2 regions of the Paenibacillus sp. QJM3NY_38 genome follow, and region 1 is predicted to be linked to the other one. Evidence: predicted binding sites of a transcription regulator. Region 1 holds the regulator's gene; the other holds the start of a gene.

What was found. Region 1 encodes LexA, which represses DNA repair genes until DNA is damaged. Its sites were predicted from a motif close to CGAACATATGTTCG; they were not measured.
Region 2: a site for LexA is predicted at 8,004-8,017, ahead of AC0VZ8_RS28000 (ImmA/IrrE family metallo-endopeptidase). Genes of this name have one in related genera too.

The regions. Positions count from the first base shown of each region.
Region 1 covers NZ_CM149665.1:3,010,488-3,031,839, reverse strand. Annotated here, with positions in the region: gene AC0VZ8_RS14100 (SAF domain-containing protein) at 12-1,121, opposite strand; gene AC0VZ8_RS14095 (serine/threonine protein kinase) at 1,150-2,616, opposite strand; gene AC0VZ8_RS14090 (SAM-dependent methyltransferase) at 2,777-3,853, opposite strand; gene AC0VZ8_RS14085 (ABC transporter ATP-binding protein) at 3,859-4,632, opposite strand; gene AC0VZ8_RS14080 (thioredoxin family protein) at 4,629-4,976, opposite strand; gene AC0VZ8_RS14075 (cyclic-phosphate processing receiver domain-containing protein) at 4,973-5,311, opposite strand; gene AC0VZ8_RS14070 (deoxyribonuclease IV) at 5,329-6,177, opposite strand; gene mutM (DNA-formamidopyrimidine glycosylase) at 6,167-6,985, opposite strand; gene AC0VZ8_RS14060 (TIGR01457 family HAD-type hydrolase) at 7,039-7,833, opposite strand; gene rnz (ribonuclease Z) at 8,204-9,133, opposite strand; gene metH (methionine synthase) at 9,220-12,660, opposite strand; gene AC0VZ8_RS14045 (cupin domain-containing protein) at 12,830-13,366, shown strand; gene AC0VZ8_RS14040 (FixH family protein) at 13,468-13,872, opposite strand; gene AC0VZ8_RS14035 (HAD family hydrolase) at 14,158-14,949, opposite strand; gene AC0VZ8_RS14030 (hypothetical protein) at 14,992-15,516, opposite strand; gene AC0VZ8_RS14025 (DUF896 domain-containing protein) at 15,677-15,883, opposite strand; gene AC0VZ8_RS14020 (LysM peptidoglycan-binding domain-containing protein) at 16,149-16,520, opposite strand; gene lexA (transcriptional repressor LexA) at 16,696-17,322, shown strand; gene AC0VZ8_RS14010 (hypothetical protein) at 17,413-18,201, opposite strand; gene AC0VZ8_RS14005 (RNA polymerase sigma factor) at 18,194-18,730, opposite strand; gene AC0VZ8_RS14000 (hypothetical protein) at 18,893-19,303, opposite strand; gene glnA (type I glutamate--ammonia ligase) at 19,513-20,841, opposite strand; gene AC0VZ8_RS13990 (MerR family transcriptional regulator) at 20,902-21,312, opposite strand.
Region 2 covers NZ_CM149665.1:6,040,697-6,050,247, forward strand. Annotated here, with positions in the region: gene AC0VZ8_RS27945 (hypothetical protein) at 399-1,079, shown strand; gene AC0VZ8_RS27950 (hypothetical protein) at 1,645-2,136, opposite strand; gene AC0VZ8_RS27955 (LexA family protein) at 2,348-2,836, opposite strand; gene AC0VZ8_RS27960 (ASCH domain-containing protein) at 2,833-3,285, opposite strand; gene AC0VZ8_RS27965 (hypothetical protein) at 3,289-3,933, opposite strand; gene AC0VZ8_RS27970 (hypothetical protein) at 3,969-4,205, opposite strand; gene AC0VZ8_RS27975 (N-6 DNA methylase) at 4,243-5,079, opposite strand; gene AC0VZ8_RS27980 (hypothetical protein) at 5,346-6,161, opposite strand; gene AC0VZ8_RS27985 (crossover junction endodeoxyribonuclease RuvC) at 6,164-6,697, opposite strand; gene AC0VZ8_RS27990 (hypothetical protein) at 6,820-7,011, opposite strand; partial or broken gene dnaB (replicative DNA helicase) at 7,023-7,913, opposite strand; gene AC0VZ8_RS28000 (ImmA/IrrE family metallo-endopeptidase) at 8,159-9,037, shown strand.

The DNA.
Region 1 (21,352 bases):
CTTTGTCTTTACTAAGGACTTGAGAATATCAACTCCGCTTCTTCTGATTCCTTATCACTGCCCGCCTCGGCTTCTGGCGGTCCGGATGACCCCAGAATCTGCTCCGCCTCTGAATCCCGCTCTTCACGGAGCGGAGTCTCTGTATTATCCTCGTCGTCAGGACGGATGTCAGCAGTATTCCGTTTTGTATCCGTTGAAGATTTCGTTTGGGAGCTTAAATTGGACGCAGGACTCCAGGAGTCTGGACTTCTTGCCCCACTAGCGAAGATGGAGTTGTGATGCATGTCGGATACCTGTGCCTGCTGATTCGGCTGAAGCTTGCTTAAATCCTCTTCCAGCGTGTTTCGCAGCGTAACCTCGAAGTGTTTCTCGGCTTTCTTCACAATATTCGGGTTGCTTCCAATCAGCTTCGTTACTTCAGCGTTCGGAGGATAATTAGGTATTGCTCTCTCTTGCAGCTCCGGCTCTACATAGGTGAGTGCATAGAGTGTGGCATTATGCAGATAAGCATCCACCAAAGCGCTGGAAAGCAATAAAATCTCCTGTTCGCTTAACGTTGTCCAGAACGCCGGATATTGAAGCCTGTCGATCTTCTTCTTGGATAAAATGATGTAATCCTGTCCGCTTGGAAACTGGACCCTTACATCGATCACGTCCCCTTGGCGTAAATCGCTTGGCAGATATACGGACTTCATCTCCCGATGACGAAGATCGGACGGTGTCGGCTCTTCTTCAAAGAGCATCGAGCGGGTAATCGGTGTTCCCTGCAGCAGCTCGATCTTGGCCCCCTTCCCGGCAATCTCTTCCTTGACCGAGAACAGATTGCCGGAAGAACCGTCATCAGGCAAACGCACCTCCTTAATATCTTTCGCATCGATGAAATGACCAGGCGGAATATCTTTTAACGGGACCCATGCAACCTTCATTGAATTGAGCTGCTGAAGCTGCGTCTCTTCAAGCTCCGTGATTCGCTGCTCGTATTTAGTACGCTCTATACTCTGCTGCTCTTTATAGCCGTGCACATAATACAGCATTGCGCCGGCACATACGGCAGCTGTTACGGCTGCGCCGGCTAGTCCAGCAAATATCAGTTTGCGGCTGCGCCTCCTGATAATCGGCATTGCTTCATCTCCTTCAGTTCATATGCAGTTAATTCTTTAGAAACCTGAATCTTCGCTTCCTTTCTGCCGGCGGCAAGTAGTCCTGAAATAACTGTGCAAATGCCTCCCGGCTGCTGTCAGGCAATTCAAACGGATCCAATTGCAGGGGCAAGGAATGAACTCTATTCGTTTCTAGCGTTCTTCTCATCTCTTGAATCGTTTCTTCCCCAGCAAGAGGCAGTGCGTAGATCCTGGCCGGCTGAGGATGTCTTGACAGCATCCGGGCCAGCGTTACCACATCATGCTGTCGCCACTCCGCTCCTGATCCGATAACGATAGGGAGATCGGCCCGAAGAAACTCCTCAAGCCGTTCGCTGTCCCGGTATGCTCCCAAATCCAACACCACCGCATCGTAACTGCCCCCGAGCAGCGAAATAACTTCCGTTCTGGCTGTTTGCCGCCAAAAGTGAATCCCGTTAATTTCGAACTTTCGGATAGACCCCAGCTTCCCGCCCTCGGCAATTTCCTGAATCCGGGTAAAGGCGGTGGATTTTGCGCTCATTTCTACGATCGCTACCTTCCCGTACCTTGAAGCCAGGTAATGCCCGAATGCGATACAGCTATGGGTTGTTCCTACACCGGATGATGCCCCCAATACGGCTGCCACAAGCGTCCCGGCTAGCGTGTTGGACTGAGCACTTGATATATTCGCAGTGATCGACTGATGCCTACTGAGCGCTGAACGAACTTCTGCCGCGGATTGATATCGATGCTCCGGAGCATATTGCAGCAGCTTTCGAATAACGGGCACAAGTGCTCTTGGTAAATCGCCACGGATATGTCGCTCCACGCCCGTTATCCATTCACTGAATTTACCGCCGGTTGAGAGATAAAGCAGAAGCGCTCCAAGCCCATACAGGTCCGATCTTGCATCGCTTTGCCTTCCTCCGTACTGCTCCGGCGCCGCAAATCCAACCGTGCCCAGCTTGACGGTATCCTCGCCACTCTCCTGTTTATAGCTTCTGGCGATTCCAAAATCGATGAGTCGAACCTCCAGCTGATCGGTCAGCATAATGTTTGATGGCTTTAAATCCCGGAATACAACCTGAGGTTCGTGATTATGGAGATACTCCAAAACATCCAGCAGTTGCTCCGTCAGTTCCATGATGAAGTCCGGATTCACATTCCCCCGATATCCCCGGAAGTACTTCTCCAATGTCATGCCCTGAATATAATCCATAACTAAATAGGTGTAGCCGCTAGCCTGAGCATGAAAAAAATCGACAATGCGCGGCAGCCGCGGGTGACTGAGTTTAATCAGAAGCTGTGCCTCGTCCTGAACGGTGCGCTGCATACCGGGTTCAGACAAACTCTCCTTCACTGCCCATTTCTTCCCGGGCAGCTTCAGATCCTCAGCCAGATATACACAACTCATGCCCCCTTCACCGATCACGCGGTCAATCACGTAACGCTCGCTCAACACTTCCCCATGTACCAATCTGCAAGGCTGATTCATCTCAACGCCCTCTCCCCTGACTTACAAGCACAACAAAAAAAGGAAAGCACTCCGCCACATCACTGAATCGTGATGAATAGCGGGATGCTTTCCCTATCGTTGTCGTTGGTTAATTTTGGAATCATTATAGAACAAAATACATTGACTTGTAAAGACTTTTTTAATACTTAATCATATATAGCGTAATCTCGTCCCGATTGTGGAACAGCTGCTTTGCTCCCTGAATCTGCATTCTGGACTCTTCAAACACCGACATGATCTCTTTCACCAGCGCCATCGGTTTCTTAGTCAGCAGCTTAACCGTAATGACAGCCGTGCCGCCCGTCTGAAGACTGTGCAGCAGCCCGGTTACCATTCTGGCCATTTGTTTAGGACTCCAGCTCATATCACACACCAACATGTCAAACTCAGAGTCTCTAAACGATACGTCCGCTGCATTCTTGTGAATCACGCGGAGGTTTTTGTGACCATCGAGTGATGGATGCATTTTCGCCGGATCAATGGCCGTAACTTGCAGGCCGCGCTCCAATAAAAAGGAGGTCCATCCGCCAGGCGCTGCTCCGATATCGACAGCCTTGCGAAAGGAATCAAACGGAATTCCGAACTGCTTCTCCGCCTCAAGGAGCTTGAATTTGGCTCTTGAGATTTGTCCCTCTTCCCGCTGAAAGCGGACGGCGCCTCCGTTCCAATCCGACAGGTTGTCCTCCGGCCGTGACACGCCAACATACCAGACACTGTCAGCAGCGAATAGTGAAATGATCCACTCCGGTGCCTGTACCGTGTATTCAAGTTCTAGCGCAGCCAAGCGATGCTGTAATTCATCCCGAAGGGCCGCGGGGTTTTCCTTCCACGAGCTGTTCTCCGTCTTTCGGATCTGGATGGATACACGGCTGCGGCCGATTTCCTCCCGCTTCATGACATGCTCAACGACAGCATGCAATGCATCGCCAGCGGTATCGGCTGTCACCTCCAGATGTACCGGAAACAAATGCCGCAGAAAAATAGGCGGGGAAGACGTAATCAGCCGCTTCGCCTCATCTTCGGAGCTGCCGACTGTCGCTAAAAACACCTCACCCGGTATCATCATCGTGCTCTTTATACTGCCAAACATCCGGCGCAGCTCTTCTTGGGCGTAAGGAGCAAACCCATGGTTTGCCGTACATACCCACTTGCTGTGAAAATCCCGGTGACTTTGATTCTGTTCCTCATGCTCTTGCATCACATTTAATTCATCCAAACGGATTAACCTCCAGAAATAACTTTGATCCAGGGACGTCCGCCATCCCATTCCAGCTGAGCGTCGATATCATAAGTTTGTTTGATAAGTTCATGGTTTAATACTTCTTCTTTTGTTCCCGCACCCGTTAAGCGGCCGTCTTTCATGAGCGCCACATGAGTAAATAAAGGGACAATCTCCTCGATATGATGCGTGACATACACAACCGTAATTTCGCGCTGCCTCAGCTTGTCAATCTCCTGCAGCATCTTCTCCCGTTCATACAAATCCAGGCCCGCACACGGTTCATCCATAATCAGAATCTTCGGATCGGCCATGAGGGAGCGTGCCAACATTACCTTTTTACGTTCACCCTGTGACAATATCCCGAGCGGCTGCTCCGCCAGATGGCCGAAATTCATTTCGTTCAGCAGGGCATGGGCCTGGTTCCTGGCCTCTTCCGGTATGTCCTGGTAGAAGCGCAGAAAGGCGTAAGCCCCTGTTGCCACAACCTCCCAGACGGGGTCGCTCAGCGTCAATTTCTCCAATAACGACTGGCTAATATAGCCGATCGATTTGCGGACCTCGCGAACGTCGCATTGTCCGTAAACATGGCCAAGGACCTCCACACGCCCGCTGGAAGGAAACATATATCCTGTCATCATTTCCAGCAGCGTCGTTTTGCCTGATCCGTTCCTGCCCAAGATGGCCCAGTTCTGACCCGGCTTCATCTCGATACTAACATCATCCAGAATCTGACGGCTCCCTCTGACGAGCGACAAATGCTGTAGCGAAATCATGGCTGCACACTCCTCACAAAACTCACGATATCCTGCACGGAACCCATCCGGTACAGCACCTCCGGTGCCGGGAGGGGACTCGACTGAATAGCCAGCAATGCAGGAACGCTGCGGATTTGATACCGTTCCACAATGTCCGGAAGAAAGTTCACATCGGCTTCGAGCAGCTGCACGTCCGGCACCACATGTTCTACAATGTTGATCATCTTACGCGCTGCGGCACATGTGCCGCAGAATGGCGTATGTAAAAATACGATGACAGGATCCGCTTTCGCATCCCGTTTCGTCAGACGCTCGTGCCATTCAAGCCTCTCCGTCAATTCACGCTGCGTTACCTCAATCATCTTGAACCCTGGGCGACTTCCCGCAGAACGGATTCCGGCATCGGACCATTGTGAACCCGGACACTTTCCGGCATATGCTCATAGAGCAGCTCATACATTTTTCTTCTGCCTGATGGGCTTGAGGTATGCAAATATATTTCTCGGGCCTGCAGTTTTTCCGCGATCATGGCTGCAACCACGTCTCCGCCGTTCATTTGGCCATGTCCCAATTCAAAGTCAAGGGACAGAACATCCACTTCACATTCACGGAGCATCAGCAAACACTCTTCCCCGCTTCGTGCCAGCGCAAATCCTTTCGGATTGGGGCGCCAGTCGTCTAAATACAGATGAATCATATTACTCTCTCCCTTAATCAGGACCAGGACAGCACCTTGGCGATGTCTTCCCGGTGCGTGCCGTCAGCCCCTTTTTCACTTTCCAGGACAAAAGCCTTGCCTGCAAGTTCCGGTGCCAGAACCAGACGTTTCAGAGCTTCTGTTCCTATCATACCTTGTCCGATGCGGGCGTGGCGATCTTTTCTTGAGCCGGCCCCATATTTCGAATCGTTCAAATGAACGGCAACGGCAGATTCCCAATAGCCCAGCGATTTGCCCCTGGCAAGGAGCTCATCCGTATTCGAAATGTCCCAACCTCCGGCGGCAAACAAGTGGCAGGTATCCAGGCAAAAGCCTATTTTCTCCGGATAATCAGCAAGCTGTCTGACCTTCACGCTCTCTTCAAGCGTCATCCCCATTGATCCATGATCCCCCGCCTGATTCTCGATCAGCAGCTTAGCCCTTCCCGTCCAGGAAGACAACACATCATTCATGCAGCGGATAATATTCTGATACCCTTCAAGGATATCCTGGCTCTTGAGATGCCCAAAATGAACCACGATACCCAGCGATCCGCAAGCCTCGGCAATCATGAGATCATTCTTCAGGGAATCTACCGTCAACTGGTAAAACGCTTCTCCCCGGGTTAAGCCAACCGCCATATTCGTCGGATATGGGGTGTGCGCGATCGAAACGAGTCCTTGTTCCTGACAAAACTCGGAGCAGGCGGCGGCATTGCGGACGTCCGGCATCTTTAAGTGAAGACTGCGCGGATTTTTCGGAAAATACTGATAGGCTAGTGAACCGATCCCGGCTGCATGCTGGGCTGCTGCGAGAAATCCGCCCCGTGTGCTGACATGGCTCCCAATTCGGACTTTAGACTTCATGCTGACAGTTCGGACAAAAGAACACTTTGCGCGAGGTATGCTCCATCTTTACGATCGGAGCACCGCAGCGAACACAAGGCTCTCCTTCGCGATCGTACACCTTGCACTCGTCGTTGTATGCCCCCGTCAGGGTATCCCCTTCCTGAAACGGCATTTCCATATATCCGCCGCCATCCGTCGCCTCGCGCATCACTTTAACGGTACTCTCGTATAACTGCTCTAAAGACTGCTCCGATAAATCCTGGATTTTGGACAGCGGGTGAATGCGGGCATCAAAGGCAATCTCATCCGCATAACAGTTGCCGATCCCCGCGACAACCTGCTGATTGACCAGCGTAGTTTTTAAAGCGCCCCGCCGTTTTCCAATCCGTTCGACAAAGCGCGCTTTGGTCATTCGCCGATCCAGAAGTTCAGGACCAAGCTCTTTAAGCGCATTTTCCGTCTCTCTGGCTGTCAGGAAATGCAAGTAACCCAGACGCAGTCCGATAAAATACAGCACCTGATCACCAAAGGTGATCTCGACCTGGGTCGACCTTGATGGACGCTCCTCATCTTTATGCCCTAAATACAAAATGCCGCCCAGCATCAGGTGAAGCAGCAGTCTGCCTCCGTTATGCAAATGGAATATGAGGTGCTTGCCTCTACGTTCCACAAAAATGACCTTGCTTCCCTTTAACACGGAAGTAAATTCGTCAACGGTCACATTCAGTGATTTTTCACGGTTCACGACGACATTCGTGATCGGCACATTCAAAATGCTCTGCGATAACAATCTTCGGTAATTTTCCATTTCCGGCAGTTCCGGCATCATTCATCTTCCCTTTCGTCAATCACAAAAGTTTATATGTACACTCTCACTCATCATGAACACAGCAGATCTTTCACTTCACTCAAATCCCGGCAGATAAAATCGGGTGTGACACCAGTGGCTTCCATATGGGCTTCCATATTGAGATCGGTCGTGATTCCGGTCATAACGAGCACCGTCTTACAGCCGGCATGCGCGCCAGCCGCGATATCCGTACGTATATTATCTCCGATTACATAAGTGTCCTCCGGAGCCAAACCAAGGCGATCCGAAGCAAATTTCATTAATATCGAGGACGGCTTTCCGATGACCGTCGGTTTCACTCCGGAAGCGGCTTCGATCGCAGCGCCCAGCGAACCTGCACCGGGCATCAAGCCGGTATCCGATGGAAGCTGCAAGTCCGGATTGGTCAATATCGACGCGGCTCCCTCCTGAATCCAGCGAACGGCACGGGTTAACTTCTCGTAATGGAACGAGCGGTCGATTCCTTGAATGACATATTCAGGGGACTGCTCCACGATGTTCAGACCTGCAGACAATAGCGCTTCACGAAGCCCCTCTTCGCCAAGCATCGCCACTCTGGCACCCGGCGACTCCTCAGCAATATATTTAGCAGCAGCCAGGGAGGAGGTGCATACTTCCTCCGGCAAGGCAGGTATTCCCATCTCCATCAGATGCGCGGCCACTTGCTCCGGTGTTCGTGATGAGTTATTCGTTACATACAGAAACGGAATCTGCATTTCCTTCAGCCGCTCGATGAGAAGGTCTGCTCCCTCAATCCGATAACGGCCATGATACAGCGTTCCATCCAGGTCAATCAGCAATCCTTTTGGTTTTGGTTTTTCCATGAATTGATAGCACCTTCTTTATTTCTTTCCTTCACGCCATAAATGATTCATTGATTAAAGTATTAGCGTTCTCGGCATCGCCGTGTCGTTACTCATCGTCATATATCAAAATAAATATGTATAACCATGGTTCATACTCTGTGCAGATGTTTGCTTACGTAGAAACCCCGGTTAGTATTATTGTAAAGAAGGCTACTTCCGGTTGCAAGGTTCGTGGACAGCTCTTCAGTCCGGCAGCTAAATAGTCGAAAGAGATCGAAGACTGTCCAAGGGTTAGTGATTATAAACCGCTTTGTCATTTCCTGCGCTTTCCCGGAAAATAATTCACTCAATCCCTCGATATTTCCCTGTAAATAGCAGCTGTTCCTGCTTATGATTTGCGCTGGATTGGGTACAAGCCAAAGTCCTCTGCCAAGCGTGTATTCTCAAAAATCTCCTGCGCTTCCTTGAGCAGCGGCTGCAAATGCTCTATATCCTTATACCGGGAGCTGAAATGGGTCAGGAATAACGATCTTGCTTCAGCCCGTTTCGCTGCTTCCGCCGCCTGTTTAGCCGTACTGTGATAGTATTCGTGCGCGAGCTCCGACAGATCCTCCATGAAAGTGGCTTCATGAACCAAAAGATCGGCTCCTTTGGCCAGAGTCTCCACGCCAGCGCATGGCCTTGTATCCCCGAGAATCGTGACCACTCTCCCTTTTTTCGGTGTCAGGAGCACATCTGAGGCATGAATCCATCGTCCGTCGCCGAGTTCCACGCTTTCCCCTCTTTTCAGCTTGCCATAAAGCGGTCCTGGCTTGAGTCCATAATCCGCCAACCGTTTCAAGTCCAGACTGCCGGGAAGATCCTTCTCCACGATACGGTATCCGTAACTCTCGGCCCTGTGATCCAGCTTTGCCGATTCCACGAGGAAGTGATCGTCTTCAAACAACACGCCCCCGGTATGCTCAATGACCTCCATCGTATAGGGTACGCGCGATTGGCTGATGCTCAGCGTAGTTTCAATGAAGAGCTTTAAACCTGGGGGACCATATATCGTCAGGGGTGAAGTTACCCCTTGGGCACCTCGACTGGACAGCAAACCTGGCAAACCGAACACATGATCACCATGCATATGGGTAATAAATACCTTCTCAAGCTTGGAGAGCTTGAGCGGGGATTTCAATATTTGATGCTGCGTGCCTTCTCCACAATCAAACAGCCACAGACTTCTTCGTTCTTCCAGCAAACGCAGTGCAATCGAGGTCACGTTACGCTGCAGCGTAGGAACCCCCGCATTTGTCCCTAAAAAATAGAGTTCCATCCCTCTTCTCCCCTTTCGGTTGTAAACCGGAGAAATCCCCCGAAACAATCGGAGGATTTCAAACCGGCTGTACCGGTATTCAAATGTTAAGCTTTATCCACGTTAAAATAATGAGCCTCCGGGTGGCTGAAGACCATAGCGGATACCGATGCCTCCGGTTCCATCATGAAACCTTCGGTAAGATGAACGCCGATATCCTCTGGCTGCATCAATTTAAATAACGGTTCCTGATCCTCCAGATCCGGACAGGCCGGATATCCGAAGGATACGCGAATGCCTTGGTATCTCGCACCCAAGCGCTGTTTCATTGTCATGTCTGCCGGATCGGGGTATCCCCACGTATCCCGCATCATATGGTGAATCCGCTCCGCCAGCCCTTCTGCCGTTTCCAGTGCGACCGATTGAAGTGCATGGGAGCGCAAATAGTCACCCTTGTCCTTCCATTCCCCGGACAATTTTCCGACGCCGTGACCGGCTGTAACGACAAGGAATCCAACGTAATCCATAACCCCGCTGTCTACGGATTTCAGGAAATCCGCCAAGCACAGGTACGGCTCAACCTGCTGTCTCGGAAACGTAAAGGTATGCAATACTTTTGTTGTATCTTTTGGATCGTATATGAGAATGTCATTTCCTCTAGACTGTGCCGGGAAGAAACGGTACATCGCATGAGCCTGTATGATCCCCGATTGAACGGCCTCTTCCAGAATCCCATCAACGGTTTCCTTAAGCGATACCGCCTTGGGATCCTTGGCTTTAAGCAGCTGTTCCACTGAACCTTTCAGACCTAAATGATGTCCTAACAGCATCTGCATGTTGATATATGGCAGAATATGCGAAATCGGATAATTTCGGAGCACATGCCGCTCCATATCCGGTGGTAAATATACAGGAGCGTCGGTCGAAATTTTGGAGCGCAGTCCTTCTGACAGCTTTGGCATTACTTTAACCACTTGCGGAGCCGCAGCATCGGCTTCCTGCTCTGCCTTAATCTCTTCCGCGATTCTCGTCCGCTGGACCGGATCGCTGAGCTGGTTGGCCAAGGCAAGACCATCCATTGCGTCCTTCGCGTAAAGCACCATGCCGTCATACTCGGGACGAATGCGGGTCTTCGTGAATTTTCGTGTAAGAGCCGCCCCGCCTACCATGATCGGAACGCTAATCCCCGCGTTCTTCAAATCCTGAGCGGTGGATACCATCTGTTGGGCTGACTTCACGAGCAATCCGGACAAGCCGATAGCATCAGGCTGCTCGCGGCGGTATGCCTCGATAATTTGCTCCGGTGGTACTTTTATACCCAAATTAATGATTTGGTAACCATTGTTGGATAAGATGATCTCCACCAGGTTTTTACCGATATCATGCACGTCCCCCTTCACGGTGGCAAGCATGATTTTCCCTTTGACAGACGACTCGTTTTTCTCCATAAAGGATTCGAGATAAGCCACGGAGGCTTTCATTACTTCGGCGCTTTGCAGCACCTCCGCGACAATCAGTTCGTTGTTGTTGAACAAACGTCCAACCTCGGTCATCCCGGCCATCAGAGGTCCATTAATGATTTCCAGCGCGCCGTATTTGGTTAATGCTTCATCTAGATCCGGAATGAGTCCTTCCTTGGAACCTTCCACCACATAGGATGCAAGTCGCTCCTCAAGCGTCAGGTTGGATACCTTAACCTTCTTCTCTACCTTCTTATCCCGGAATGCCGCGACAAAAGCCGCCAGCGTCTCATCATTGGTTCTGTAAATCAGATCCTCGGCTAGACGACGCTCTTCTTCAGGGATCGAGGCATAACGCTCCAGCTTCTCCGTATTCACGATTGCGTAATCCAATCCGGCCTTCGTACATTCGTACAGATATACAGAGTTCAAGACTTCACGACCCGCTTCCGGCAATCCAAAGGAAACGTTGCTGATACCGAGAATGGTATGCACTTTTGGCATGGCTTCTTTAATTATGCGGATGCCTTCAATCGTTTCCTTGGCTGATCCGATATACTGCTCGTCCCCCGTACCTACCGGGAATACAAGTGTGTCGAAAATAATGTCCTCTGGCGAGACCCCATATTTGTTCACCAACAGATCATATGAACGCTGGGCCACCTTGAGCTTGTCATCGCGATGGATTGCCTGACCGGACTCATCAATAGTTCCAACGACAACCGCGGCACCGTATTTATGCACCAACGGGATCACATGCTCAAATTTCTCTTCACCGTCTTCAAGGTTAATGGAGTTAATAATCGCTTTCCCTTGCGAATATTGCAGCGCCAAGTCAATGACTGCCGGATCCGTCGTATCGATCATAAGCGGCACTTTAACCTTTTTAACTACGAGCTCCAGGAACTTAATCATATCTTCCGATTCTTCACGATCCGGATCCTGTACGCACACATCAATGACATGCGCGCCATTCTTGACCTGTGCACGGGCGATCTCGGAGGCCTCCTCGTATTTACCTTCTACGATTAAACGCTTAAACTTTCTGGAACCCAGAACGTTCGTTCTCTCCCCTACCATGTACGGTCGATTTTCCTGCTCGATATATACCGGCTCGATACCGGATAATGCCGGCAAATGTCCACCATCCAGCGGTCGTGGGGAGAAGCCATCCATCGTTTGTTTTAATGCGCGAATGTGGTCGGGTGTTGTCCCACAGCATCCGCCGGCAATGTTAAGCCAGCCTTTTTCAGCAAAAGCACCCATCTTTTGAGCCAACGATTCAGGAGATTCATGGTACTGCCCATTCTCGTCCGGGAGACCCGCGTTAGGGTAACAGCTGATCGCGCTTCTGGACATTTCGGATAAGGAGCGAATATGGTCACGCATGAATTCCGGGCCCGTTGCACAGTTTAGGCCAATGGATACGGGATTCAGATGTTCTAATGAAATGTAGAAAGCTTCAATATTTTGTCCGGCCAACGTCGTGCCCATCGGCTCAATCGTTCCGGATATCATGATTGGGAGCGTGACTCCCGTTTTATCAAACGCTTGGCGGATCCCAATGCTCCCGGCTTTCACGTTTAATGTATCCTGCGATGTTTCAAGCAGAAGTGCATCAACGCCGCCTTCAATCAAGGCAACGGCTTGCTCCTCGTAGCTCTCAATCAATTCGGCAAAGGTCACACCGCCGGTAACCGAGAGCGTCTTCGTTGTCGGCCCCATCGCTCCGACCACATAACGCGGGCTGTCCGGCGTGGAATATTTTTCAACCGCTGCGCGGGCCAAGTGAGCCGCTTTCAGGTTAATTTCTCGGGCAAGTTCAGGTATATCGTATTCAGCAAGCACAACCGAGGTTGCGCCAAACGTATTGGTTTCAATCAGGTCGGCACCTGCTTCAAGATATTGTTCATGTATTTTCTGAATGACATCCGGCCGATGAATGACCAGCATTTCATTACAGCCATCAAGATCCGGACCGCCAAAATCTTCAGCTGAGAGGTCCTCCTGCTGGATCATTGTGCCCATGGCACCATCAAGAATTAATATTCGTTCTTTAAGTACTTCTTGTAAGCTAGGCTTGTTCAACTCATAAACCTCCCCCGAAAACGTTAAATCTTAGTGTATCAGAATATTTTTCAATAGAAAAGCCGAAATATTGCGTTGCAATGGGTACAAATCAACATTTGCAGATGACAAATGCTGTGAGGGGGGCTATAATACATATTAATCCAACGGGAGAAAGAGGGTTAAAGCTATGGCAGAGATTGTGATTCGCAACACGAACGAACGCATTACTGGGGAAGAGAATGTTCGGGAATTCCTGAATAACCAAGAGGTTGTTTACGAGCACTGGAATATGGAAAAACTCCCGGCAGCGCTTCAAGAAAATTTCAAGCTGAGTGATGACGATAAGAAGCGCATTTTGGACATCTTTGATGAAGAAATTCGTGACTTGGCTGCAAGACGCGGCTACAAAATCTGGGATGTCATCACACTATCCGAGTCCACGCCTAATATAGAGGACCTGCTGAAAAAATTCGAAGAGGTTCACACCCACTCGGAAGACGAAATCCGTGCGATTGTCGGCGGAAAAGGAATTTTCATTATTAAGGGCTCCGACGATGTCGGTTATTTTAATGTAGAGCTTGAGCCAGGCGATGTCATTTCCGTACCGGAAAACACACCTCACTTCTTCACATTGATGGAGAACAAGCAAATCATCGCCGTTCGTCTTTTCATTGAGGAGAACGGATGGGTAGCCACACCGGTAGAAGATCCTCAATTCCAATAAGCCCTAAGGTTCATGGAAGCTGATTGAACAGGAAAATGGAATAAGGCAGCGCATCAATCCGCTTACCGGGATCATGCGCTGCCTTATTTATTTGCAATGCGTTACTCTGTTACCTTCAGTTCCTTTAACGGCATGGAATGTTGTCCTCTCGCCGTGACATGTGAAACAATCCGATAGGTTCCTGCCTCATCGAAGGTTTTCTCCATTTTGTATACCCCGCCTTGATCATGCTTAACCGGGACCTTCGCCTGAACGCCGCCGCCTTCCAGCGTGACTTCAAATTCCACAGCGTTCGCATCTTCCACCGGACTTCCGGCTTGTGTCACCTTCGCTTCGATCAATACCTTCTCGCCAGCCTTAATGCTCTCCGGTGTCAGAGACAGCTCGACGATGATGGGTTCCGCCATCACATCGTCACTGGATTCTGCCTTGCTGTCATTGCATGCGGCAAGCGCAACCGCCATCAGCACCATAGCTGCAATTAGGGCCATCTTTTTTCGGGTCATGCTCTACACCTCTTTTACAAAATAGGGCTATGTATGGTTCAAACACGTAATGGTCATTTCCAAACCTCGTTAAATTTCCTATTCCATTATATCGCATTATTCTGTTACTTCTATCTCATGCAGCTTACAATTGTGTGACGTTTATCATAGCCAGGCTGCAAGGTTGTAGTCCGATCGTATAACTAACAAAAAAACAGCCGATAACCGCAGAATTCCGCAGTTATGGCTGTTCCTATGTACAATCGAATACCCAAATATAAGGGTGTAAGCTCTTTATTGCATAGTTTATAGGGATGCTATGATGGCATGCAGCTCCGATAAATGTTTGATCTCAAACTTCGGTTGAATGGAAGGATCATGAGGTCGGTTTACCCGATTGATCCAAACGGTATGCAGTCCAGCCGCATTTCCGCCTTTAATGTCTGTGGTCAGCTTATCTCCCACCATCACGGCCTGATCCGCCTCGACACCTAACAAATCGAGTGCATGCTGGAAGATGGAAACATCCGGCTTTCCTCTGCCAAAATCGCCCGAGATGATAATATGATCAAAATAAGGAACCAGTTCTGGAACACCGTCCAGCTTCTCCTGCTGCAGATCTGGACTTCCGTTCGTAAGAAGCAGCAGCTTTACATTCCCCTGCAGTTCCTTCAGAACTTCAAACGTTTCTTCATATACGTATGGTCTTGTTCTGCGTTCAGCAGCGAATTGTTCGGCCAACGTTTGGGCCAATGTTTCATTATCAACGCCCAGGCGCTGAAGTCCGCGCCGCCATGATTCCTTGCGGTATACGGGTGCCAGCTCCTGCAGCTGTCTGAATTCAGGCTGCGATCCAGCCGTAAAATTAGCCCACAAGCCTTCAAAAGGGTTAATTCCGATCATTTTGGTAAAAGCAAAGGTATCATAGGATTCATATAATGCTCTCGCTTCTTCCCGTACTGCGGCCAACAGTGCTTTGGCATCAACGCCGGTCTCGTACGCTCCGGCCTGGCAAGTCACTTCAAACGCTTCTTCCACACTACGTTCATCCCACAACAAGGTATCGTCCAAATCAAACAAAACCGCAGCTATCGGCATGTCTCTCCCACTCCTCATATACACTGTGATCTATTTTATTTGTTAATTATGCTCCACTGGAATTTGATGAGTCTTTGCGAACTCTTCCAATCTTTCGCCCATCGCTTTCGTATCATAAAGATTCATCATGCGCGAGAATACCCAGTTGCCTGCTTTTCCCTTGCCTTGGATCACAACAGAGCCCGAAGCCAATTTGATTTTCTCGATTTCCGATACAGCCAAACGACGTTCCCGATTGAACTTCATCGTGGATACGGAAGCACGCTCAATCTTCAAGTAAGGCTTGCGCAAGAAAATCATAAGCGCCAACAGAATATACAAGCTGACACCAACCCAATTCAACACGTCATTACTTCCGCCGGCTGCCTGTGACGTCGCCGTTCCGAGAAGCGCATACAAACCAGCCAATGCAACAAGCACTAATGGAAGTACATACTTACGTCCTTTAAACACGTCATGCTTATCATTAACGGCAGAGCCTTGGTACGAGGTCAGCCCCTGCTTCTTACGCTGCTTGTTGAGCTGTGACATATTTTTGTTGACTTTTCTTTCCCATGATCGTGACATATGGTTCCCCCTGAACTCAATTTCAAAATATTGCCAATCCATATAAACTTGGGGTAACCGTATTCGATTCCCACGAATACCGGCACCCCAAGTATTATAATTCTATCCTTCTATCTGGTCCCTGAATCCACTGTTGTAGATCCAGATGCCAGTTCATCGACTAATGCTTTAATCGCGGGCCGCCTTTTTGTTCATTTTCATCAACCCATTCGATCGATTCCAGCTGTTGTCTAAAGTTACTGCGAATATTGTTAAGGTATATTTCCCGAAGCTCAGCCCGTTCTTTGAGCTCATCCGCGGTCAATCCCTCACTCTTCTGTTTTCTTGCTAGTACATTGATGCGTTCAACCAAAGTATCGATGTCCATGACTTCTCCTCCAATTCCGATATCATGTATAACTTAAACATGTGAAAAAGAGCTTGTCAAGGCAACAGCGCCCTTGCAAACTCTTATTAAGAACAAATATGAACATATGATGCCCATAAATGGGTTCCTCATTGTTAAGAAATCAATACTCGTCTATTATAAACACGCTTACACTGCGTGAAATCACATCGTCAGGCAATACTACAAATATGAAGCGAGAAGTAGGGACATATATAAGGAAAGAGTTTCTGTTAGTGTCATCCCATTACCAGACTGGTAAAGACAACACCTCTCCGGCCTGTATATCCGGACCTTTCAATCCATTCATTCTTCGGATGCTATCCAGATATACTCGTGTATCCATATCTGCCGGTTTATGAAGGGAAGCAATCCGCCACAAACTATCACCATATTGAACAATAACCTGCTTCTCCCCTGTGGGCTTGTCCATCCCCCCAGCAAAAACAGAGTATGCCCCTGTCCAAAAAGAAGCTACGATCAACAGGATGAATAAAAGCTTTATAAAAGGAATGGATTCAATTCTGGACTTTAATTGATGGATCCAAGTCTCCGGGGACTTCATCGTTTGCACTGGAACGTTCTCATAAATGCTGCGGTATGTACTGTATTTCAACATGGAATCATCATCTCCCAAACAAGTGTTCTCTTATGGATCTATAATAACACGAACACTTGTTTGATTCAATACCTAAAAGAACATTTGTTCTATTTATATTTAGAACTTATGTTTGTACGAACGGAAGTTCTATGTTATAATTTTCCCAAACGTTACTAAATGGGGTTGATACGGCATGTCGAAAATATCCAGCCGCCAGCTGGCGATCTTAGAGTTTATCCGCAACGAAGTTCGTAGCAAGGGTTACCCGCCTTCTGTCCGGGAAATCGGAGAGGCTGTCGGACTAGCTTCCAGTTCAACGGTCCATGGACATCTTGACCGTTTGGAGAAGAAAGGCCTAATTCGCCGTGACCCTACGAAACCAAGAGCAATCGAGCTGCTTGGCCAAGAAGAGTCCGATAGCGCGAATCTGTTTACCCACACCATTGCCAGAGTGCCTGTTGTTGGTAAAGTCACTGCAGGTGTTCCTATTACAGCCATGGAGAACATTGAGGATTATTTCCCGCTCCCGCAGCATTATGTAGGCGACGATAAGGTGTTCATGTTGTCGGTTGTCGGTGACAGTATGATCGAAGCTGGCATTCACAGCGGTGACTATGTCATTGTGCGCCAGCAGCAAACTGCAGACAATGGCGACATTGTAGTAGCGATGACAGAGGAAGACGAAGCAACTGTAAAGACCTTCTATAAAGAGAAGGATCATGTACGATTGCAACCGGAGAATCCTACCTACGAGCCACTGCGCCTGAACCATGTTACTATTCTCGGTAAAGTAATCGGACTCTTCCGGGATGTCCACTAATCTCATAGATCTATGAATAAGAGGTTACCTCCCTTAATTGGATGGTAACCTCTTGCTTTTTCTATATAGATCACAAAAACTTGATCATAGCTAGTTTGTTTGCTCCATAATGCCTTGTTTAAGATCCAGCCGATACAGCCGTAAAGGTTTATAATCCGGCGAGCCTTCCCCACCCGGCCCCTCCGTGGACTGCAGAACAAGCTTATTGTCTTTCACCATGGGTGCAGTACCTGGTCTGTAATAGGAAGTATAGGACACCGTTAATTCATCTTGAAACCTGAGCTGCACAGCCTTGCCCGTATCATGCTCCACGGCGAATGCGTAGATCTGTATGGCATGACAGTCCTGATATTGCGGTGTAAGAATAAATACATCCGCATCCTGAAACGGCAATCGAACCATATGGACAGCTGCAGAAGTTGGCTGAATAAAAGTAAGATCATCCAGCGTGGTTACTTCATCCGTAACTTCATTATAGCTATATCGTACGATGTAGTTTCCGGTAAACGATTGGTCCGTTTCGATACCGAAGCAGCTAGGAGCTCCCAGTGTCGTGATTTTTTCGTTTTCCACAGCAACCACAATGAGCCTTCCCTGATCTGTAAAGCCTTGTGCCCGAATTATCTCCTCCTTATGTGTTGGTACATCCTCAGCTCTCTGTTGTTCCTCAACGTCAAAAGGCAGCTGTATGGCAAGTAACATAACCAGAAGCAGCAGCACGCCTATAAAGCCAACTTGTAGATACTTTCGGCGCTTAGGCTTGCCTTCGTCACGGATCACGGACATCTGGACGTTTTTTTTCATTTCAGCCGTAAATTTTTCAATTGGAAAAGGTCCCTTTGAAACCCGGGAATACCAGTCTGGTTTATCCTCATTCATCTCCATTCTCCTTTAACAGGTTCTGCACTTTTTTCCTTGCCCGATACAGTCTGGATTTTACGGTACCCGCCGCTAGGTTTAGGAACTCCGCAATCTGATTGATTGACATCTCATAGTAAAGGTCCAAGATGAGCACCTCCCTAAACTTCCTGGGTAAAGTCATAATCATGGCCCATATTTCATCCGTGTACTGCCCGTCCAGATACTCCAGTTCCGCGGACCGACTTGACGCATCGATGTGCAGTCTGTCCTTAAGGGTCACTTTCCGAAAGAAAAACGCCTTTTTGTACCGGAACGCGGTTTGTCGTGTGATCGTGAGCAGCCACGTTTTTAACGACGCCTGACCGCGAAATGTATGTATGCCAAAATAAGCTTTAATAAACACATCTTGAGCAATATCGTCTGCCAGTGCTTGCTGTTTGGTCAGAAAATAAGCGTAATTCCAGATATCATTTCCGTACAAGTTCATGATTTTATCCAGTGTCTGTGTGTCCATCACCGTCATCTGCTTCAAGTAATCCAGCTCCAACCGATTCACCTCATCTAATTAGAGTCATGGAAGTGAGCAAAGGTTCCCCTCTTCCGAAAAGAACAAAAAAAGAGAATCTCCCCTTATATAGAGGGTGATTCTGTAGTAGGTTGCATTCTATAAACGATTCTCCATAACCATGAGTCAAAATGATTACTTTTATTAAACTAGCGGAGCCTCATCCCAGTCCTGTTTAAATTGGGAACCAAATCTCCGGACAGATTCCTTGTCGGCCTTTAACTGAAAATCCTGCTCCGATCCGTAAAAACGCAACTGATAGATTCCTTCTTGTTCCATGGGTTCCCAGCTCAGCTGGTATAAATGTTTTTCAAATGACATAAATAAACCATCTAATTTAAAACCATTTAAGTACTCCAAGGGGAATTCAGCAGTTACCGAAATAAAATTCCGGATCGTCAAATTCGTCCACCCAAAATTCAAATCATAAATGATTCGGCTAGCCTCATAAAACTTAAAATTGATCTGGCATCCTTCATCCTCACTAGGAATACGAGATATAAAGGTGAACTCTGCTCGGGTCCCTTTCTCTTCATGGTCGTTTAGAATCGCCATTTACTGATCTCCTTTTGTTTCATCCACTACATTCATCCTGCCCCACTACTTTATATGACTTCAACTAAATCCCACAAGCCCTGTTTGGAAAGCAGCTACCCATTCTTAAATGGGGGCATTTCGGGGGTGAAACAAGAATAGCTATCATTCCACATCATCTGCCCAAAAACAAAAAACCCTCACGCCATACGGCGCAAGGGATTCCTCTATTAATACATCGTAATGTACTGATCGCGTTCCCATTGGTGAACTTGCGTGCGGTACATATCCCATTCGATCTCTTTCAGCTCATAGAAGTGAGCCAGCGCATGATCACCGAGTGCATCGGAGATGACTTCGCTGCGGATCAACTCGTTGAGCGCTTCTTTCAGGTTTGCAGGCAAGCTAGGGATGCCTTCCTCAATGCGCTCTTCTTCCGTCATCACGTAGATGTTACGGTCAATTGGAGAAGGGAGCGACAGCTCGCGCTTAACGCCGTCCAAGCCTGCTTTCAGCATGACAGCCAGAGCCAGATACGGGTTAGCCGCCGGATCCGGGTTACGCACTTCGATGCGCGTGCTGAGGCCACGGGATGCAGGGATACGAATCATCGGACTGCGGTTACTTGCAGACCATGCAACGTAGCAAGGTGCTTCGTAACCAGGCACGAGACGCTTGTACGAGTTAACCGTTGGGTTCGTGATCGCGGCAAACGCGCGTGCATGCTTAAGAATACCCGCCATATAGTGCCGAGCCGTTACGCTCAAGCCAAGCTCATCACTCTCGTCGACAAACGCGTTCTCTCCGCCTTTGAAGAGCGATTGGTTACAGTGCATACCGGAGCCGTTCACACCGAATAGCGGTTTCGGCATAAATGTTGCAATCAGTCCATGCTGACGAGCGATCGTCTTCACTACCAATTTAAACGTTTGAATCTGGTCAGCCGCTTTAACCGCATCTGCATATTTGAAGTCGATTTCGTGCTGGCCGGGAGCAACCTCATGGTGAGAAGCTTCGATTTCGAAACCCATCTCTTCCAGCGTCAGCACGATATCGCGGCGGCAGTTCTCGCCAAGATCCGTAGGCGCGAGGTCAAAGTATCCGCCTTGGTCATTGAGCTCCATGGTCGGGTTGCCTTTTTCATCGGTTTTGAACAGGAAGAATTCAGGCTCCGGACCGACATTCATGGAAGTGAAGCCCATCTCTTCAGCTTCTTTCAGCGCTCTCTTCAGAATGCCGCGCGGATCTCCTGCAAACTGAGTGCCGTCAGGCATGTAGACATCACAGATCAGACGCGCAACGCGATCCTCGGATACCCAAGGGAAGATCATGAAGGTATCCAGGTCCGGGTACAGGTACATATCGGATTCTTCGATCCGTACATAACCTTCGATGGACGAACCGTCGAACATCATTTTATTATCAAGCGCTTTAGGCAGCTGGCTTACAGGAATTTCAACGTTTTTAATCGTTCCAAGCAAATCTGTAAATTGCAAGCGGATAAATCGAACATTTTCTTCTTTGGCAATGCGTAGAATGTCCTCTCTGGTATAACTCACTTTATCCTCTCCTTTTTAAATAAAAACTAGATTGAATGAAGAATTACAGCATGGCAATCCTTATTTATTAAAAAACCGGGATAATTCCCCTTGAATCAATGAAACCTGACCCGGTCTTTTAGCGGTAATCAATTCCTGCTTCAGCAAACGTCGCAACTGGGATTCAGACATCTCACGGCGTCTGTTCTCGGTATCAGGAGTAATGACGGTAGCCTCTTCTGACTCCTTCGTGACAGGGTTCATTACTTGCTTAATGCCGGCGATATTAACACCTTTTTCAATCAAAGCCTTAATCTCTAGCAGTCGCTCCACATCATTGAAGGAAAACAGGCGTTGGTTGCCCGACGTACGGGCTGGGACAATTAAGTTATGCTGCTCATAATAGCGAATTTGTCTGGCAGATAGATCCGTAAGCTTCATAACTATGCCTATCGGAAATAACGCCATATTCCTCCGAATCTCATCACCCATATCTCATCAACCTTCCAAGTGGTCTATTCTGATCCTATTG
Region 2 (9,551 bases), 3.0 Mb from region 1:
ATTTTCATTGTGTTTGCTATTAATATCTATTTATTTCGAGCCAGGTTTACATCACTCTATTGGAACCACTATGAAGCGTATATATGATAGTGGACTGGCGAATACCAAAATATCTTTTGATAGATATAGTAGCTATTTCAGATGAGAGATCAAATAAAAAATCAGATTCCAACCCATGGTTCATTCCTATTTCTTAAACGAATTCCATTATTTGTGTTAAATTTAAATTGAATTACATTATCTATTTGGTATAATATAATCGACTTACTATATTTTACATAATAATTCAAAAAAAAGATGAAAGGAGGTCGCTAGGTAATACATTGTTATAGAAATTCTGTTTTGATTTTTCCCCGAAGATTTAATTTTTTTCAATTCTAAACGAAAGAAGGATGAAAATGTTTAAAAAAGCTGTTTTATTAATTTCGCTTTCTTTGTTTATGGCGATCACACCACTTACACCACTGGCTAGTGCAAACGAAATCCAAGAAACAATAGTATTAAACCCCAATGGTCTATCCATACCACAGGAAGTCATTCAAGATTTGAAAGAAAGCAATCCTGATGCTGGATTAATTACTATTTATGAATATGGTGAAGTTCAAAGCGTTCAAGATAGAAATATACAAAGTAATAACTCACCATCGGCCCTTCTTCCTCCAACATATGTTTATAGGATTACATCTAGCAAAAGTGTTACTCAGTCAGATGTACTTGTCAAAGATGAATTCAAATTCTCTGTGGCTAAAGGTGAGGACGTAACATTATCCCAGACATATACAGGTTCTCTAAAAGGCTCTATTTCAGGTTCTCCTTGGGATAAGGGTGCTATCGGTGCCGAAATAACTATTACAGCACAATACACAAAAGGAACAAAATACTCAGGACCACCTGAATCCTCTATTTATAATACAAGAGAATTCAGAATGAAGTTTTATGAGGAGCGGGGTACCTGGAGACAAATTAGAGACGCCATCAGCACTATAACCCAAGAGGTAATTGCTACTGAAACTAAAACTGGCAACTATAATAAGCCAACCCGTTTCGTGTCTTATAGTCTTGACAAAACAGTAAGATGAATAAGCGTAAACACACAATAGGGATTATCACCATTCTGTTACTTCTAGTTTCTTTACCCATAGGTTCGATATTAGGAAATTTATCTCTTATTTTGGTGGATTTAACACCAATGATGCAAGATGTTTTCATTCTTTTATCTGTAATAATTTGCATAATAGCATCGATTATTTTTTATATAACTTTTTCAAAAGAAACTGAAAATTGAAGTACCCTAAACACTGAGAGGGTGTCACGAAAGTCACCAAAATTGACTGAGGGACGACCCTCCCTCCTTTTTGCCTTTGAATATTAAACTATTAATCCTCATGTGTAATCAATGATGATCGTATCGTTAGATGAATTTTTAGAAATGAAGCATACTTTCAAATCGCTAATGATCCTGATAATTGAGAAACCTCTTGTTCACGAATAATTAAATAGAAGAAAAGAGAAGAGGTACGCCCCGGTCATATGCCGCATTCATGCAGCCGTGCGTGTCATTCTCGCCTTTTTCTATGCTCCTATCGTAACATGGCCAAATCATCAGGTGGTCTTCAGCATTTCCCGATTTCCCCCACTTTGTCGTCAAAATTCTTTGCATATTTCCTCAAAGAATCGCATCAACTTTAACGTGTTGGCCATGCTCTCGATGCCTTCGCTGATCCGCCGGTCCACGGTGCTATGCGCAACGCCGCGCTTCATAAACAAAATGGTTTCCTTCCGGCTGTACCCTTGCAGAAATCGAAGGTCGATCGCTTGTTTTACTTCGTCTTCGAGAATCTGACTGTGGGCTCTACGTATCATTGAAGAATAAATTCTATATTGTCCGTAAACCCACTTCTGTTTTTCGGTCAAGATTACAGCGTTCGCCGTCTTATCCGCATGGAGATCTTCCTGATCGATGCGACGAGCTGCTTCTCCGTCAATTGCTACCTGAGCTAATTCTTTCTGGTATTTTTCGAAGTCGCTCATGAATAGCTGCATGGATTTAAAATTGCTGAGGTAGAATTCCGTCGTTTGGATCTCATCCTCAGATGCTTTAGCGAAAAGTTCCCCTTGTCCCCATGCCATCGCCATTCCCCTCAATCCCCTTTGTGATATAATCGGTGAGAGGAATATATTACCGATTGACCCCCGACCCGGCCAAGGATTAGGGGGTCTTATTTATTTTCTGATCTTTCGGTGTCACTTTCCCCAGAAATCTTTATAACAATCCGAGCAGACCTTCATTTTGTTTCCATTCACTTGGTTTTTCATCACACACACTGCTTCTTTTTCCTCACATAGGTCACAAATTGGTTTTGGCTGATCCATGTTCTTCCTCCTTTGGGTAAAGAGTTGTTAGCGCCGTTCCTGCTATGCTCAATGCCTTTGCATGATGTTCTTCTTTGTATTTGTATCCTCCGCCTAAACCTTCACCCAGTCCAAGTCGTACTATTTTCTCCAGCGCTTCCTTTAGTATCTGTTCACGGGCTTCAACAACATTTAAATCATCATTTAGATCCATTAAAAGATTTTTATATCGTTCTGCTCTCCGCTCTGCCTTGTCTGCACGTCCTTTATTTATGACTTTAATTGCGCGAGGACCGTCGCCCTTTTTGATGTAACCTTTCTGATCCAATTTCTCAACAAGTTTGAACGCTGTAGATGCTGAGCTGCATTTCATCCCCAACGTGATTTCACGAATAGAGGGTGGATAACCGTTTTTATTCACAAAGTTTTTGATAAATTCCAGAGCATCAGCCTGCCGATTTGTCAGTTTCTTTTGTTCTCTCATGCCGACATTCCCTCCCAATTCCAGAGTCCCTGCATACCCTTTTCAGGAATCGGCTCTGCCAAGCATTTCACATCAGACATTTCCCATGCATATCGGCCAGGGGAGTAAAAACCGAACTTATCCTCTTTTAAACTGACACGCTTGTCTTGCCCGCCTGTTCCGTTGTATAGCAGCGGCATTCCACTTTGATAGTCGGTTCCGATTGACCAACACTCAGTTAGGTTTGCAATCGCAACAACTGCTCCGGTTGGCAGGTTATCGACTGAATACCCATGCCGCACTAATGCTGCCTTGATTTCTGGCACCTCGCATGCTTCCCGATCGATCTTCTTGCCGGCGTGAATTGCTATCGGGCCGCGGTGCTTTGTAGCCCAGCTGCGAGTCTCATTGCCCTTTTCCAAGATAGCAATCAGCGTCGCCCAGGGTTGAATTATGGTTATGGCCTTCATCCGTTATCTCTCCTGCCCTTCCTTGTCTGTGAGCCAATCGCAGTATTTCTGTATTTCTTCCTTGTCTTCAAAATAAGTCCACGGTGTTACTGCTGCATATGAGGTCCCGTCTTTGTACATTTGATGTGGCGTGACCCGTTCTTCACGTTGTTCATCGTAATATCCGACTTTAATTCCGTATTCAGGCGAATAATGCTCAATATACGATGCAGCAACTTCTCTGATTTCGTGCTTTGTTGTATATGTCTTGCAAGAACAATCCTCTTTAGCTGTTCTTCCTAGCGGGGTCTTATACTCAACCTGTCTGTTGTCATCGCAAAGGTTGCATTTAGGCTCATAGATTCGGTTGGAATCAACGGTATAAATCATTGCCTTGTAGTCTTTCAGTAATTCAGTTAAACGCATTTTCTTTGCTTCCCTAAAAGCATCAAACTTTGCGCGTTCCAAATCATCTTTTTCGCGAGTTCGTTCGAATTCGATTTCTCGCATTCGTTCCTTGACCGGCTTTAATTCAGCGTTTTCTTTCCGAAGTCGAGCCATTTCTGCCTTGTATTCATCTTTGACAGAGGCCATAAGCGATGACTTAAACTCATCAACTTGCATTTCGAAATCAATCGGTTCGCTATAGAAATCATCATAGTCGTTCATTGTTATCAGCTCCTTGATGGGCTGCAGCCCTTGTATTATCGAACCCACTTGAATCCTTTGTAATGATCTTCAATAAGATATGCCTTGCCACCCGGGACAAAGTTATTCGGCTCCACTCGCAATGCTCCGGATCTTGTTTGAACAAACCCATAATCAGCAATCTCTGCACTTGCAGCAACGACCATTTTGATTTGCTCAATGCGACAGCCGGATTCAATTAGCGGATTCAAAGCCTGATCAATCAGCTGAATTGCTTTTGGTGAAATCGCCATCCTATCATCTCCTTTGTGAGAAGATTCTTTCCTGGGATTAGAACAGGGTTAGCTGCAGTGGTTGCTCATCCTGATTCGCTTTTTGTGTTGCCTTTATTGGTTTAATAGCTTCTATCTTCGCTTTTCCATTGATCTCTTTTCTACCTCCGCCAATCATCTTGTCCATTGCTTTGAAGATTCTCCGGTAATGCCAAACGTCTGAGAAAAAGAGGGGAGTATACCAGACATCATGATCCCTTAAGTCTTCTATTACTGGATTGCTCAATGTATCCCCTATAACCACATATCCAGGGCATCCGAGCAGTGACAGCTGAATATAGCACATAAGTGCAGCAGTCTGGTCGATGTCCTGGGCAACGAAAAGAATATGATCCTGATAATTGATGCCTTTAGCCATGACTGCATTTGCAAAGCCGATGAGCGTTGCTCCTGCCCCACATGCAGGATCATTGACACTGATGTATCCTTTCTTACTTATCTGGCCGTCAATTTCTCCAAGTTGCATATCTGCCATGAGCCTGCACAAAAGATACGGTGTAAAAAATTGCCCTTTCCAATGGTTGCTGAGCTCAAGTTGCATAAACAAGTTGCCTAGAAAATCTTGTTCATGATCTGCATCCAGTGCATCCACAACGGATGCGAATAATTCAGGAAACAGCCTTTGTTCTTTGGCATCATACCTACCTATCCGATCTAAGTAATACTTTTCCCGCTCCGCAAATCGTTCTTTATCAAATCGGTTGGATATAGCACAGGCGGACATGTATATGAAATCACTCCAAACCTGCCAACTTTGTTGCTTATAGGTGATCTGTTTAAAGCAGTCAATGAATCGTTTTTGATGACTATTTAATCCCGATATACCTTTCCTCATGTTGATTCACTACTCTTTCTAGTTCTGAACTTGATCGGCTTCTTATGCGATGCTGGAATGGGTTTTCCAACAATCTGTGCCAACTCATCCGGACAAAGCTTATAGTTCATGACTTTACTCGGGGGTGACCCCTTCAATTCATTTTCACGATTAGGTACCGATGTTTTCATGTTGCTTCCCCATCCCACAAGAACTGACGTTCTGTTAAAACCATGTAATTAGGTACCCCGGTCTGCTGCGACCGGGGTTGTTGACTTTGAATGCTATTAAGCGGCTCCACCGTCTCTCATCATCTTGGTGACCATTTCCTTATACTTCTTCCACTTCGGTTGAATTTGGCTAGAAGGGATGCCAGCAATCTTTGAAATCTCAACCCATGTCTTACCCTCATTCAGACGCTTTTCCAAGAACAATGGGAAATCCAACGGGATATCTTCGAAGGAAGGACGTTCTTTCAGGATGAACTGTTCCAGCTCCTCCTTGCTAATCTCTTCATCGAATGCCTGAGTCTCCTCAGCCTCAGAAACACCATCAGTTGCAGTATCCTGATCAGAGTCCTCGAAGGTCATTTCCTGCCCATCCGATTTTTCCTCATGTTGCTGTTCTTGCATCCATTCCGGAAGATCAGAACCTTCTTGTGTTGAACCCTCACCCATGATTTCCTTTTCATCATTCAGTTCGCTGCTTTCCTCTGCCGGCGGTGGGTCCCCTGCAGGATCCTCAGCTTTTCCATCACTGTGTTCAGTAGCTCCCTCTCCGGATTCTTCGAAGTCCAGTTCAACCTGATTTTCATCCTTTTGCTCATCCGACTGCTCAACAGATGTCACCACACCGGAAGCATCTGTTGTGACTCGACGTCCTGTCCAAGGTCTATACATGTCTTCCTCATCGTCCCCAAAGTCTAAGGCAGCCTGCGGATCTCCCAGGAAAACATTGATCTTCTCACCTTGGTTGGTACTCAAGAACAAGAAATTTTCTTGAACCACTTTGAGGGGCAAAGTCAACTTGATTTCAACATCCGAATCCCCGACTTTAATTCCTTTTCCCATAGTTGCAGTGAATTTGGCGAAGTTTTTAATCATATTTAAGCAGCTCCTTTAATGAATTTTTGATGATAGGCCCAACAAAGAGCAATAGCATCTGATGGATCAAATAGCCGTTCTCTTACATCCCCAGTCTTGTACTTCCCTTTTGGATCATCTCTTTTGTACAAAACTGGTATCGCAATTTCGTCATAATCCAAATCAAACAACATCTGCATTTCAATAGCGACTGTCTCTTTGTCTGCATTTCCCTTACCAGTTTGCATTTTAAGCTCAGACGGACGCACTTCTGCGATCTTCACACCAAGATGTAGGGCTGCCAACGTAACCATGGAATAAGCTCCTACCAAAGCAAGCACACTATTGGCATTTTTGAAATGAACTGGCCTTTCTAAAATGAGCACATGAGGCCTTTCCTGCTTAAGCATTCGAAATGTATCCTGATATATCGCATCAAGTACGTCTGGCATTTTTATCTTGCTGTAATCCCGGATCCCGAAATCGAGGGGCTTTCCGCGTCCCATGGTTGCCCATCCTGCGTAATTTGTTCCGTGGTCTATAGCCATAAGCTTCATTTCTAACTACCCCTTCCTTCCGTGCTACACCTAGTAGTACAAAAACTTCTCCGATTAAACGTCCTTTATCGTCATAGATGATGTCATAAGGTGTATCCTGAAAATACGGATCGATTCGAACTTCACTGCGCAAGCTTCCCGCCTCCTATCTCGATAGCGAGCTGAAATTCTTTGACACCCTCATCAATCTCTGAAGATTCCATGTCTGAAAACTCTATAAGCAGCTCCTGACGATCAGGAACACTGCCAGTGTGCATGAACCGATGTCTCATGTATTCGAACACGCTCCACTTGCTCCATGGACTCCCCATCATCCTTCCTCCATTCACGCCCAACGGCGCTTATTGATATCGGCCACCTTGTTTTGTTTTGGTGGCTGCGGACCGGGATCCGAATGCACCCGATCGTAATTGACGAATTTATTGAATTGCTTCAGGAACACCAGCTCCACAGTACCCACTGGACCATTCCGTTGTTTAGCGATGATGATCTCGATGATATTTTTCTTTTCGGATTCCTGATTGTAGTAGTCATCCCGGTATAAGAACGCAACGATATCGGCATCTTGCTCGATCGAACCGGATTCCCGAAGGTCACTCATCATCGGCCGCTTGTCCTGTCTCTGCTCTACCCCCCTGCTGAGCTGGGAAAGTCCGATGATTGTAACTTCCAGTTCCCTCGCCAACTGTTTCAAAGTCCGGGAGATTTCGGACACCTCCTGCTGCCGATTCTCCGTTCCACGGCCTCGACTGGTACCGGAGATCAATTGCAGGTAATCAATCACAATCAGCCCAAGCCCTTCTTGCTTCTTCAACCGGCGGCATTTCGACCGAATGTCATGAACCGTGATTCCTGGGGAATCGTCTATCAGGATATTCGTTCCGCCTAAGGCTCCAGCAGCTGCTGCCATCTTGGTCCAATCCTCGGACCCCATATCACCCATCTTGAGCCTACTTGCCTGGAGATTGCCCTCTGCGCTGACCATCCGTGTGACCAACTGTGCGGCTGACATCTCTAAACTGAAAATAGCGACAGGTTCCTCAATACGGGCGGCCACGTTCTGAGCGATGTTCAAGGCGAAGGCTGTTTTTCCGACCGATGGACGCGCTGCAACGATAATTAAATCGTTCTTCTGCAAACCACGATGATCCAGTTTAACGATGATGATAAAACCACAATTGCCCTCGATGATATTGCAGATTTGATACCTCATAAAGAAAAATTGATATTAACTGCAGAGCGCTTTATTTAATCTTTCTTAGTTCCAAAAAGCCCCACCATCGGGCTTTTCTTTTTACTCATGATACGAACATACATTCCTAACAAGAAAGGTGAATCCTGGGACAAATCAGAACCTAACGAAAGATATAAAAAGCAAATAACCTAAACGTCCCTCATAGCCGGAAACGGCTATTATTTTTACAACTAAACCGAACATACATTCTAATCAGAGGTGCAATTATGTTATTTTCCCATTATCAAGAGACGACACTTGAGAAATCAATATCTAAACACTACAGATTGCATAGATTTTGGAGTGCCGAAGCACTACTGGATATTGATCGTATCGCAGAAACATTTGATGTTGACCTGAGGTACGATACATGCAAATCAGTTTCTGATAACAATGAAAAAATCATAATTCTTGATAAACGATTAACTGGTTTACAGCAGCGCAAAATTTTCTTTCACGAATTGTGTCATGTGTTACGACATGCAGGTGATCAACGTAAAATGCCCGCACTCTTCCGAGAAGGTCAAGAAGCTGAAGCTGAAAACTTTGTGTTATATGCGTCTATGCCTTTCTATATGATATCCAAGCTAAAAATACCCGATCGCCAAGATGAGGGTGTGCAATTTCTATCATCTACTTTCAAAGTGCCCTTAAAGTTGGCGAAACGGAAGCTTGAACAAATCCAGCGAAGAGAACTTCAAGGAATACTAATTCTTGAGACAGCCAGGCAGCTCTTAACGAACCATGCCATTGAAGAAACACAAGCAAGTCTCGGGGAGACAACATTCTATGCATACTATGATCCAGCCGGAGATTATATAGAACCTTCCCAAATCATTATTCAAGTCGACAAAGAGACGTTGGTGTCACAAGAAGAGCTCCTCTTCGATTTAGGAGGACCGTTCGAAAGAATAGAGGAAAATGAGTTGCAATATTTCTCTGATTCCATACCGGTCAAATTTCATGACTTGGACTATACCAGTGATGGACGTATTAGCTTAAGGCTGAGCCATCTCGCAAGCAGATATTATAATTCAGCATACAAATTCATCGTACATAGAAAAGATATTGATCAGATCTTGAATTTTCATGGGGCATTATTTTAGGAGGTCGATGGAATAGTGGCTAGCTTTTTCAAGGTACCAGCAAAAAATAAACAAGGATTTAGTGGGTATGTATAAAGGATGGCCCGCCCTATCCTGTCACCGGAAAACGTAACCAAATCAAACGTCGAGGAGATACGAAAAAACAAGCCGAAGAACGAGTCGATAAAGCGATCCATTCATTGAAGGAAGATGGTATCGACACTAAAAAGGTCAAGAATTTCCCTTTCAAAAAAGTCGCATTAGAGTGGCTCGAAGAATACTCAAGGGGGAAAGTAAGGAAAGGAACTATCAGACTCCGCAAAAATTCATTAGCTATTTTGAACAAATATATAGCAGCAGTAAATATTGATAAAATTCCGCCTAAAAAGCACCAACATATATTAAATGATCTATATGATAAGGGCTATTCGAAGTCGCACATTGAGGGTGTACACGTCACGGCCAATTTGATATTTAATATGCAATCAAAGAAAAATACCGTAAAGATAACCCCGCTACTGGCGCAAAAATACAG